Linked DNA regions of Prosthecobacter dejongeii. The protein of the gene in region 1 binds, or shares a complex with, the protein of each later gene. Links are inferred from orthologs where the notes say so. Each region holds a gene or a part of one and is shown in the gene's direction. Other genes may lie near its edges.

Region 1 (8,066 bases):
TGGCTGTCGCCTCCATGAGCCTTGAGAAAAGGAGTGATGTCAGGCTTTGGCCCTTCGGGCAGTAGGGCAGGCTCATCTCCCAGCAGCACCACGAAGCTTTCTGCCTCTGTTCCCAGACTGCCTTGCAGGCGGCGTGCCTCAGAGAGCCCTTTTTCGATGCCTTCCGCTCCCATGCTCTGGCTTGCATCCAGAATGATGCCCAGGGCCTTTTTACCTGTCGGGGAAACTCGCGCTGGACCCGCTAAGGCCACTAAGGCAAGCATGATGCCGACCGCGCGCACGACCAGGAGCAATCGTTTGCGCAAGCCCTCCATGGGATGTGTGGACTGGTTTTCAAACCACAGCAGCAAAGCCAAGGCGGGCAGGGCTAGCAGCAAGAGTTTCGGTGATTCCCAGTCCATGTGTGTCTCATGTGAATGCTAGGGGGGGAATGAGACACTTCCAAGCAGCAAGTGCAGGTAGATGAGGGAATAGGCCTGGCTTGGTTCCTTTCTTGCCGAAACCTGGCGGGACGGCTTACTCTCTGGCCATGCACATTCCGTCTCTCATCGAATCAAAGCGTGAAGGGGGCGAACTGTCGCGGGAGCAAATTTCAGGTCTCATAGCGGCCTTCACCCGAGGAGACATGCCAGACTACCAGATGAGCGCGCTGGCGATGGCCATTTTTTTCAAAGGCATGAGCGGGGCTGAAACGACCGCGCTGACAGAGGCCATGTTGCACAGCGGCTCCGTCCTGCAGTGGCCCGAGGCTGCACCCATGCGGGTGGATAAACATTCCACGGGTGGTATTGGAGATAAAACCTCCCTCGTCCTCGCACCCCTGCTGGCCTGCGATGGCGTGTGGGTGCCTATGATCTCCGGGCGCGGTCTTGGCATCACCGGCGGCACTTTGGATAAGCTGGAGTCCATCCCCGGCTTTCGCACCCAGTTCAGCGAATCCGAAATCTACAAGACCCTGCCTATCACTGGCTGCCTGATGGTCGGCCAGACGGCGAACATTTGCCCGGCGGATAAGAAGCTTTACGCCCTCCGCGATGTCACGGGCACGGTGCAGAGCATCCCGCTCATCACCGCCAGCATCCTGTGCAAAAAATTAGCGGAGGGTCTGAATCGGCTGATCCTGGATGTGAAATACGGCAGTGGGGCCTTCATGCAGACGGAATCTCAGGCCCATGAACTGGCGCAGAGTCTAGTCACCGTCGGGCGGGCACTCGGGGTGCGGGCCAGTGTCCGGCTCAGTTGCATGGATGAGGCCACGGGCGAATCTGCGGGGAATGCCCTGGAAGTCATCGAATGTGTGCGCTGCCTCCAGGGCCAGGGGCCGCCGGATCTGGAAGCTCTCGTTCTGGACCTGGCGTGTGCGGTTTCCATATCCTCCCGGGCCGAACTGGCGAAGATGCTGCGGGACGGGCGTGCCTGGGCCAAGTTTCAGCAGATGGTGGAGGTGCAGGGCGGTAAGGCCGATAGCCTGGAGCAGATGCAAAACATCCACCGCGTGCCCGTGATTCATGAAATGAAGGCGACCGCAAGTGGTCGCTTGATGAAGTTGGATGCGGGTACTTTAGGGCGAGCCGTGCTGGAACTGGGGGCCGGACGGGTGCTGGCTAGCGACCCTGTGGACCCGACTGTGGGTGTGGACCAACTGCGCAAAGTCGGCCAGGAAATCCATGTCGGTGAGGTGTTGCTGCGCATCCACGCGCGCAGCCAAGCTGCGGCGGAGGCGGCAGAAAAGCGGATTTTGACTGGAATCCTGATCGAATGACCCCAACGGGCTTCTCTCGAAAATGAAAAAGGTCGCTCAGCTCGGTTGGAGAAATCATTCGCCCTGAACGCTTTGTGTTCTATGCTGACTAACCCCTAATGCACACGGAGTACGATATCCAATACGCCCTGGAAAACACCCAGGTGCTACACGAGCCTGACCGCCGGATAGATACCTTTGGTTCCACCCAGTTTGAGTTTCAACTGGTGACCGAACTCATGGACAGCGTGAACACCACGCGCATCCGCCAGGGCAAGTTGACGGCTGAAAAGCCTCTCATTTTGCGTCCTGATCCGGCAGCAATCGCTGACTTTGATTTTGATGGTTTTGGTCCCCAAGGAGACGCCTTTGGCGAGTTTCTCAAAGCCAACCTACACCGTCTCGCCATCCTGAAATATGGCTTTAAATTTAAGATGGACGACATGACTGAAGACCTCGTCCATGAGCCCATGGAGGCGGTCTGTGGTAAGCTTCTGGAGGACATTCGTGTCTCAGGCAACCCCATGCGCGCGGTGATTTCCGGTGTGGATGATACTTGGGAAATCTGCCTGCTGAAATTCACGGTGGAGATGATCGAGAAGTCTCAGAAAATCAATCTTTTCGACTTTAAGCGTCGCGGCCTCTTGGGCTAGCACGCGTTTTCCTCCCCTATGGCCAAAGCGCAGCTCAAGCTCCTGCTCTTCCTCATCGTCCTGGGTATCACGCTGGGCAGCATGGCTGCGGCCTACTACATTTACGATAAAATCTTGCGTCCAGACAAACGTATCCAGGCAGAGCTCGCCACCATCAAAAAAAGTGATCTCCCACCAGTAGATCCAGGTGCGAAACGATTCGACGCCGCCATTGAACTCATCAAAGCCGGCCGCATCGAAGAGGGCAGGGATGGTCTTTTCAAGCTGGTAACGCAGTTTCCCGCCTCCCCTACCTGTATAGAGGCCAAGCGGATCATCGGTGAGATCAATCTGGACCAGCTTTTTGCCTCAGAATCCAAAACGGGAAAAAAAGACTACATCGTCCAGCCGGGGGATTCCCTGGCCCTGATTGCGAACAAACAGGGCACCACGCTGGACATGCTCATCCGCCTCAACGGGCTCATGGGCACTGTCTTGCAGCCAGGAGATCATCTTTCCATCTTGCCCATGGACTTCAGTATCCGGGTCGATGTGTCCGAGAAAACTGTCACACTCTGGCGGAAGGTGGGGGAAAAAGAATTCTTCTTCAAAGAATACCATGCGACGGACGTTCGCCTGCCACCTGGGCTACGAGTGCCTGTGGAAAACGGCATGGAAATCAAAGGCAAAGCCGCCATGCTGGACGGCAAGGCCATTCTTTCTACCGACCCTCGCTACACGGAGGCTGACAAGTGGTTACCTGGCAGTCGCGGTGTAAGGACAGACATTTTACTGCGCACGCCTCCGCCTGCTAAACCTCCTGTTGCCTCCACCCCGGCACCGACTGAGCCTGGAATCCCTGATTTAGACGATGCCCCTGAACCCGGTGTTTTCCTGTCCCGAGAGGACCTGGAAGAAATGTTTGCCCTGGTGCGCAATGGCTCCAAACTCTACTTTATTCGTTAATCGCCCCTTTTTACATGAAACACGTCCTGGAATTCGAAAAGCCCGTCGTCAAACTCCGCGAAGAGATCGAAGAGGCTAAAAAGAAATTTGCGGCTAAGCCCAGCGACAAGCTGGCCAGTCAGATCTCAGACATGGAGAAAAAGGCAGAAAGCCTCCTGCGCGAAATCCATTCCAATCTCAATCCCTGGCAGCGCGTGCAAATCTCTCGTCATACCAATCGCCCCTTCATGCTGGATTACGTGAAGCATTGCTGCGAAGACTTTACCGAATTGCACGGAGACCGTCACATCGGTGATGACCAAGCCATGCCGGCAGGTTTTGCCACGTGGGGTGGAAAAAAAGTCGTCGTTATTGGCCACCAGAAAGGCCGTGACACTAAGGAAAATCTGCTCCGTAACTTTGGCAGTGCTCATCCTGAAGGTTACCGCAAGGCCCTCCGCCTCATGCGTATGGCCGAGAAATTTGGCCTGCCTATCGTCACTCTCATTGACACACCCGGGGCCTTCCCAGGCATCGGTGCGGAAGAACGTAACATCGCCGAAGCTATCGCTTTTAACCTACGCGAGATGATGCTTTTGCGCACCCCCATCGTCGCCGTCGTTATCGGCGAAGGCGGCTCTGGAGGTGCCTTGGGCATTGGCGTGGCCGACAAAGTGCTCATGATGGAAAACGCCTACTACAGCGTCATCAGTCCAGAAGGGTGTGCGGCTATTCTTTGGAAACATCGCGAACATGCTCCCGAGGCCGCTTCTGCTTTAAAACTCAGTGCGCAGGATCTTTCCAAACTGGGCATCATTGATGGCATCGTTCCAGAGCCTGCGGGGGGTGCTCACAATGACCATTACGTCACCGCCATGTCCCTGAAAGATGCCGTCCTGAATGCCATCGCTGAGCTGGAAAAACTGAGTATCCCAGACCTTCTCGAAGGTCGTTACCAGAAGTTCCGCGCTCTGGGTAAGTTCACTGAGAACTGATCTGTCGCCTTCGGTCGCGGATCTTGTAGGGGCGGCAGATTTGCCGCCCCTTTTTTGTGCCACTTTGCCTAACAAGATGTTTGGAAAAGAGGCGAGAGGGACAGGGCAAAAGCGGGGGATCACTTCGCCACGTGGAGTGGTTCGTAAAAAACAACACTCCTCCGGAATTTACAGCACCGCCATTACCTGGGCCAGATGCTCTTCGGGTTTCACCTTTGGGAAAACGGCTTTGATCTTACCGTCAGGCCCGATGACAAAAGTGGTCCGTTCTGTGCCCATGTACTTTTTGCCATACATGCTCTTCTCCACCCAGACGCCGTAGGCATTGACGATGGCCTGATCTTCATCGCTGAGGATGGGGAAGGGGAGAGCGTGTTTTTTGATGAATTTTTCGTGGCTCTTCACGCTGTCGATGCTCACCCCAAAGACCTTCGCCTTGGCGCTGATATCCGCCCAGCCATCGCGCAAGGCGCAGGCCTGTTTGGTGCAGCCGGGTGTGTCGTCCTTCGGGTAGAAATAGAGAACAACGGTTTCCCCCGTGAGATCGCTGAGTTTGACTTTTGCCCCAGGGGCATAGTCCCCGCCGACGACGGCAGCGTGAAACGCGGGTGCTTTGGAACCGAGAGTGAGTGTGGAAGCCATGCGGGTGAAAACGGATCAAGGCGCAGTCCAGACGCGAAAAATGCGCTGGGTGGTGTCTGGAGCGCGATTGAGCTACGGAAATCCAGAGAAAAGAAGCACGTTTTCTGCGCATTTCATCTGCTTGCCGGGCACCTTGACCGTTGCGCTCAGCGGCAGGTGCGTCTAGCTCTGAACGGTCAAAAATCATTCCGACATGTCCTCCAAGCCCACCATCATCTACACGAAGACAGACGAAGCTCCCGCTCTCGCCACCTACTCCCTGCTGCCGATCGTTGAAGCCTTCACCCAGTCCTCCGGTATCGCGGTGGAAACTCGGGACATCTCTCTGGCGGGCCGCATTTTGGCCAATTTCCCTGACTGCCTGACGCCTGACCAGCAGATCCCGGATGAGTTGGCCTACCTGGGCAAACTTTGCGTGGCCCCAGAAGCTAACATCATCAAACTACCGAACATTTCCGCCTCCGTGCCCCAGCTCAAGGCGGCGGTGGCCGAGTTGCAGGGCCAGGGCTACAAGCTGCCTGACTATCCTGAAAATCCCCAAACGGATGCCGACAAGGAAATCAAAGCCCGCTATGCCAAGGTGATGGGCAGCGCGGTAAATCCTGTGCTGCGTGAGGGCAACTCCGACCGTCGTGCGCCGAAGGCCGTCAAGGAATACGCCCGCAAGAATCCTCACTCCATGGGCAAGTGGAGCACCGCCTCCAAGACGAGCGTGGGCACGATGGGGCAGAATGATTTCTTCTCCAATGAGAAGTCTGTCGTGGTGGCTGAGGCCACTGATGTGAAGATCGAGTTCGTCGGCAAAGATGGCAGCACCAAGGTCCTGAAGGCCAGCACCCCGCTGAAGGCGGGCGAGATCCTCGACGGCACCTTCCTCAGCAAAAAGGCGCTGCTGGCCTTTCTGGAGGCGCAGATCGCCAAGGCGAAGGCCGACGGCGTGCTCTTCTCCCTGCACATGAAGGCCACGATGATGAAGGTCAGCGACCCCATCATCTTCGGCCACGCGGTGCGTGTGTTTTTCAAGGACGTCATCAGCAAACACGCCGACACTTTGACGGAATTGGGCGTGGACTTTAACAACGGCTTTGGCGACCTCATCGCCAAGCTTGATAAGCTGCCTGCCGACAAAAAGGCCGAGATCGAGGCCGACATCCAGGCTGCTTACGCCAATGGCCCGGCCATCGCCATGGTGAACTCCGACAAAGGCATCACCAATCTTCACGTGCCGAGCGACGTCATCGTGGATGCTTCCATGCCAGCCATGATCCGCACCTCGGGCCAGATGTGGAATGCCGCTGGCAAACCGCAGGATACCCTCGCGGTGATCCCGGATAGCTGCTACGCTAGTGTCTATCAGACCGTCATTGACTTCTGCCGCACCACCGGTGCCCTGGATCCCAAGACCATGGGCACGGTGCCAAACGTCGGCCTCATGGCCCAGGCTGCCGAGGAGTACGGCTCTCACAACAAGACCTTCGAAGTCCCTGCCGACGGTACCGTGAAAGTGACGGACAGTGCAGGCAATGTCCTCTTCTCACACGAAGTGGAAGCAGGCGATATCTGGCGTGCCTGCCAGACCAAGGACGCCCCCGTGCAGGACTGGGTGAAGCTGGCTGTCAACCGTGCCCGCGCCACCGGCTCTCCCGCCATCTTCTGGCTGGATGAAAAACGTGCCCACGATGCTCAGATCATCGCTAAGGTGAACCAATACCTTGCTAATCACGATACCACCGGGCTAGACATCCGCATCCTCCCGCCTGCCCAGGCCTGCCAGATCAGCCTGGAGCGCATCAAGGCCGGTCAGGACACCATCTCCGTCACAGGCAACGTGCTGCGTGACTACCTCACGGATCTGTTCCCGATCCTCGAGCTTGGCACCAGCGCCAAGATGCTCTCCATCGTCCCGCTGATGAATGGCGGCGGCCTGTTTGAAACCGGCGCCGGTGGTTCCGCACCGAAGCACGTGCAGCAGTTCCTCGAAGAAAACTACCTGCGCTGGGATTCCCTGGGCGAGTTCCTCGCCCTCGCTGTCTCCCTGGAGCACCTCAGCGAAACCTGTAAAAATCCCAAGGCCAAGGTGCTGGCGGATACCCTGGACGCCGCCACTGGCAAGTTCCTCGACTTTGACCGCTCCCCAGGTCGTAAGCTGGGCACCATTGACAACCGCGGTAGCCACTTCTACCTCGCCCTTTACTGGGCCCAGGCTCTGGCCGAACAATCGGCTGACGCAGAACTTCAGGCCCAATTCAAACCCATCGCCGAAGAGCTCACCACCAACGAAGCCAAAATCGTTGAAGAACTCATCGCCGTTCAGGGCAAGGCTGTGGACATCGGTGGTTACTTCAAACCAAACGACCAGAAAGCCAGCGAAGCTCTGCGCCCCAGCATCACGCTGAATGACATCCTGGCCAAGCTGTAAGCTTGGCCTTGGCGGGTGTTAATCACGCCTTTCTTCGAGAAACCCGTCGCCCACAAGGTGACGGGTTTTTTGTGGGAGTCTCCAGGCTTGCGAGATTAAGCTGTCAAAGTGGAATGAACTTGTCCTTTAGGCTCAGGCCCATTCGTCATGAATTTGAAATCGGGCACTGGCAAGACGGTCACGGCGACTTGAGGCAGGCTCGCCTAACGAAAAATCCAACCAGAAAGAAACACCGCAATGAGAGTCATGGTCATTATCAAAGCAACGAAGAACTCGGAAGCTGGCGTGATGCCGAGTGAGGAACTCCTAACGGCAATGGGCAAGTTCAATGAAGAACTGGTGGCCGCCGGAGTGATGCTGGCTGGCGACGGCCTGCACCCTAGCCACAAGGGTAAACGAGTGAGGTTTTCCGGTGGGCAGCGAACCATCATGGATGGTCCCTTTGCAGAGACAAAGGAACTGATCGCCGGTTACTGGATATGGCAGGTGAAGTCTATGGACGAGGCCCTGGAATGGATGAAGCGCTGCCCGGATCCCATGCCCGGTGAAGAGTCTGAGGTGGAACTGCGCCCCTTGTTTGAGATGGAAGATTTTGGCGAGGAACTGACCCCGGAACTGCGCGAACAGGAAGACCGCCTCCGCACCGAACTGGAACGCCAGCAGGGGGTGTAAAGTCCCACGTAAGCGCTTCT
Region 2 (4,141 bases), on another replicon or contig:
GCCAGACTTCGTAGCTGATTTCGTCGTCGTCATCGCTGACACCAAATTGGAAGCCACAGGCAGGGCAGATTTCATAGCTCGGGCCTCCAGAGGCACTACGAGGGGGCTCTTGGAGCTTGGGGTAGCCACACACGGGGCAGGAATGGAGGGTGGGTTTCATGGGCAATTAAAACGGCAGGTTAGAGATGGGGCGCCCCGGCTGGCGCTGCCAGTAGGAGGAGTTGCCTGGCCGAAAGAAGGTCTTGGTGCGGCCCTCCCGATTGTAAGCGGCAAAGGCCCTTGTTTGAGGATCAAACACACGCAGCGTGCCCTCGCTATCGTCCCACTTCATGGGTAACTGGCCCTGCTTTGCCCGCTGGAGAAAGAGCCAGGCCTGCGCGGCATAGTCATCTGCCGTCCGGCTTTGGAAATCGGGCCCGTGTCTCACAAAGTGATCCTGCAAAGTTTCCATTCGCCCCCAGGTCTGGTGCGTGGGGGGTGCCCGTGGCTGAGTGGGCGGGGTGGGTGGTTTGGCCGCAGGTTTTTCATCGGCGCCTAGCAGGCCGATGACTTGATCCAAGATGGATTTGCGTGAGGGGGCCGGAGACGGAGATGGAGCCACCACCGCTGAGCTCGCACCCGGTGTCTCAAAGGTTGCGCTGTGCAGGCGCTGGCGGGCACTGCCGAGGCTGTAATGATAAACAGTGCCAGCCTTTAAATTGACCAAGGTGACTTCATGCTGGGCCGTGACGGGGCCTTCGCTCTTTTGCTCCAGTTTATCTGCGCTGAAGCCGTAATGGACCCGGGTGCCGCAGGCGACATCTGTCTTCCAGGAGAGGGTGGCGGAAGTCGGCGTGACTTGCACTTGGGGAGTTCCTAGTAGCTCCACCGCCTGGGCGAAGGAACTGAGGCAAACCATCACAACTAGGCCGAGCAGGCATCTCATGGATGCAGTAACGCAGACGCTCCGAGATCTGGCAAGGGCAGGCATGTGATCTTCCTGAAGGGAAGCAGTTGTTTTTTCAGGGAATGCAGGTAGCGCGTCCCAGTTCCACTTCCCGCTTCATGCCCAGGGCCTCCCAGTTTCTCCGTACGGTGCAGCACTTTTGGCAAAAGACGTGCCAGGTCGTGCTGGATGGGTTTTACCCTCGGCTCTGCCGTCATTGCGAGGTTTTATTGCCGCACGAAGCCCCGCGCCAAGGGGTAGGCGCGTGGTTTTGCGGAACTTGCCAGCAGGACATGGAGGCGACCACCGCGCCTTATTGCAGCGTCTGCGGGGAGATGTTTTCAGGTGCGATGACGGAGGCCTTTCGCTGTCAAAACTGCACGGGCCACCGCGTCGCGTATGATTTCGCCGTGGCGGGCTACCAGATTAGCGAACCGGTGAGGGAGGTGATCCACCGATATAAATATGGTCGCGATCTCTCACTGCGGGCGGCCCTTGCGGACCTGCTACTGCCAGCACTGGAAGATCCACGCCTAGCCTCTGAGGATCTGCGTCGCTGGTTACTGGTGCCTGTGCCGTTGCATTTTTCCCGCCAAATTTGGCGGGGATTCAATCAAAGTTGGGAACTGTGCCGTCAAATTTCCCAACGCACGGGGATTCCCGCTGCGCAATCCTTGAGCCGTCAAACTCGGACGGTGGCCCAGGCCCACCTGCAAAGACGGAAGCGCCTGGCAAATTTAAGGGGAGCCTTTGCGCTCTCGCACCGCTTTTCCTGGCGACCACCTCAGGAATTGAAGGGCCGGAACATCCTGCTGGTGGATGATGTCCTCACCACGGGAGCGACGGCCCATGAGTGTGCAAAAGTCCTCAAGCAGCAGGCGGGGGTAGAAAAAGTGGTGGTGATTACCGCAGCACGTGGTTAGTATCCGCCTCACGTCCGGTAACCATCGGGCTTTTGGTTCAGGTTGTGGGGTGTTCTCACAGCCGCTCCTGCGGTAGCCATCCGGGGATGAACGAGGAGTCTGCTTGTGAAAGACGGGACGACACATCACATCATGGGATTTTTCAAAAAGCGCACTGTCAACGAACTGGGTGAAAAGAAACAGGACATGCCCGAAGGGCTGTGGACCAAGTGTCCCTCCTGTGGAGAAAGCCTCTTTGAGCAAACACTCGCCAAAAACCTCCGGGTCTGCACGAACTGCGGTTACCACTTCACCATCAGCAGCGGCGAACGCCTCGCCAGTCTGGTGGATGAAGGCACCTTTGTGGAAATGGATCTGCCGCTCGATTCCGTGGATGCCTTGGGTTTCAAAGGCTACGTGGATAAAGTGAAAGCCTACCAAAATAAGACTGGGCTGAAAGAAGCCGTCGTCACGGGCCGGGCGAACATTGAAGGTGTTCCAGTGCTTCTCGCGGTCATGGATTTCCGCTTCCTCGGTGCCAGCATGGGCAGTGTGGTGGGTGAAAAAATCACCCGTGCCATCGAGGCCGCAACAGCGGAGGGAAAAGCCGTCATCGTCTTTTCTGCCTCGGGCGGCGCACGCATGCACGAAGGCATCCTGAGCCTGATGCAGATGGCTAAGACCAGTGGTGCCCTGGCACGCCATGCAGAAGCCAAGTTGCCCTACTTTTCAGTGCTCACTCACCCGACCACCGGGGGAGTCACGGCTAGCTTTGCCACGCTGGGTGACATCATCATTGCGGAACCTAAATGCATGATCGGTTTCGCAGGCCCACGAGTGGTGAAAGAAACCACCCATGCAGATCTGCCTCCAGGATTCCAGACGGCTGAGTTCATGAAACAGCACGGCCTGGTGGACATGATCGTCGAGCGCAAAGACATGCGCAGCACTTTGGCGAATCTGCTCAAGTACGTCAGCAGCGCGAAGGTGGCGTGAACCACACTCCGCGCTGCGGGGATTTTTTTAGCAAACCTGTTTGTTAGACCGGTTTCCAAAAAGAGGGTCCGATTGAAAAGGCGGGTGCGGTGGGATGAGTGGCAAGAGCGCAGGCTACTATCTTGATGATAACAGCCAAGTGAGTTACGCCGCCAATCGTCCCACCCCGTTGCCGCTTTTCGGACAAGGTTTTGGAAATCGGTCTAAGCGCTGCGAAAGTGGTCGCCACGGTTTTGTTCACGGTTCATGGGGCGTCCCTGACGCTCCATGTGATCTTTGCGATGTCCGCGCGGCGATTCTCCATCGGGCCCGCCTTTTCCGCGCTCGTGGTGTTCAGGTGCGCGTGAGGGGCCATCCCGGCGGGGTTCTTCTGCATGGCCCCGGCCTCCCGGGCGCGGGGTGTGACTTTCTGCCCTAGGGCCACGGTGAGCGGGGGGAGTGGCCGAACGTGGATGATCTCCTCGATAGGATGGATGCGCCTGGTGTCCTTGCCCACGCGGCGAAGCCATGGAGCGTGGAGGAGATCCCTCACGATGATCTGGGTGAGAATGACGGTGAAGGTGGGCATGAGGTACTTCGGGGCCACGCGGCGGACCTCGGAATTCCAGACGCTCCTCCAGCCGAGCTTCGCCTTCATGACGCGAGCGTGAAGGCGCAGGCCCCCGGCGATTTTCGCCTCGATGACTCATGCGTGACTCGCCACCACGACCTTCTTCATGACGTGGCTGGCGACGGCCAGCCCCCCGATCTTCCCGCTCAAAGTGAGCCCTCTCTTGCGGGTGCCTGGAAGAGGAGTGGTGTTCTTGACGTCCACGCCCACGTTCATGAGGGGGCCCTTCCGCACGGCCACGACCTTCCGGGCGATCCATTCCCCCTCGGTCGCGCTCATTGTTAGACGTTGAACGTTCCCGGCTGGGTCCACGCTCAGGAGAGCCACGCGTATCCCCCCGTTCATGGGGCTGTTGACGGGGCGCGCCACGCCCAGGCGGGGTGTCTTCTTCGGAACTCCGACCGCGCGGCTTATCTGGCGTGCTTTCAGGGCTGCGACCTCGCGGGTTATCCGGCGTGCTTTCAGGGCTGCGGCCTCGCGGGTTATCTCCTGCGGGGCGGTCAGCCTCTGGCGCAGGGTTTGCGCGCGGGGTGGGCGGGGCATCTGGGGGCCTCACCTCCGGAGCGGGGTTTGCAGGAGGAGGAGTCTCCTGGGCTGCGAGTGAGGCTACACTGGCAGTGAGGCCCAGCAGGAGAAGGGCGAAGGTTCGGTAAGTTGGTTTCATGAGCGTGTCGGGTTGATGCTGAAAGGTTCAGCACACAGGCCTAA

The links. Proteins that work in one complex are often made in the same cells at the same time.
Region 2: the proteins of HNQ64_RS07155 (region 1) and accD are in contact, whole or in part, in a solved structure (PDB 8UXZ), measured with the Escherichia coli proteins. The link is inferred for Prosthecobacter dejongeii from one-to-one orthologs.

What each region holds. Positions count from the first base shown.
Region 1 is NZ_JACHIF010000002.1:467,607-475,672, forward strand. Bases 2,428-5,333 are described here. They hold HNQ64_RS07155 (acetyl-CoA carboxylase carboxyltransferase subunit alpha), read left to right. Parts: upstream 2,428-3,353; coding sequence 3,354-4,313; downstream 4,314-5,333. Other genes in these bases: HNQ64_RS07150 (LysM peptidoglycan-binding domain-containing protein), read left to right, coding at 2,428-3,339; bcp (thioredoxin-dependent thiol peroxidase), read right to left, coding at 4,482-4,955; HNQ64_RS07165 (NADP-dependent isocitrate dehydrogenase), read left to right, coding at 5,149-5,333. In the rest of the region: HNQ64_RS07135 (VWA domain-containing protein), read right to left, coding at 1-401; HNQ64_RS07140 (thymidine phosphorylase), read left to right, coding at 482-1,762; HNQ64_RS07145 (hypothetical protein), read left to right, coding at 1,861-2,394; more of HNQ64_RS07150, read left to right, coding at 2,413-2,427; more of HNQ64_RS07165, read left to right, coding at 5,334-7,374; HNQ64_RS07170 (YciI family protein), read left to right, coding at 7,612-8,046. UniProt on the Escherichia coli protein: Component of the acetyl coenzyme A carboxylase (ACC) complex. First, biotin carboxylase catalyzes the carboxylation of biotin on its carrier protein (BCCP) and then the CO(2) group is transferred by the carboxyltransferase to acetyl-CoA to form malonyl-CoA.
Region 2 is NZ_JACHIF010000001.1:456,406-460,546, forward strand. The notes cover bases 1,047-3,901. They hold accD (acetyl-CoA carboxylase, carboxyltransferase subunit beta), read left to right. Parts: upstream 1,047-1,980; coding sequence 1,981-2,823; downstream 2,824-3,901. Other genes in these bases: HNQ64_RS01625 (ComF family protein), read left to right, coding at 1,047-1,848; HNQ64_RS01635 (hypothetical protein), read right to left, coding at 3,068-3,460; HNQ64_RS01640 (hypothetical protein), read right to left, coding at 3,509-3,712. Also shown: HNQ64_RS01615 (hypothetical protein), read right to left, coding at 1-160; HNQ64_RS01620 (fibronectin type III domain-containing protein), read right to left, coding at 167-925; more of HNQ64_RS01625, read left to right, coding at 1,045-1,046.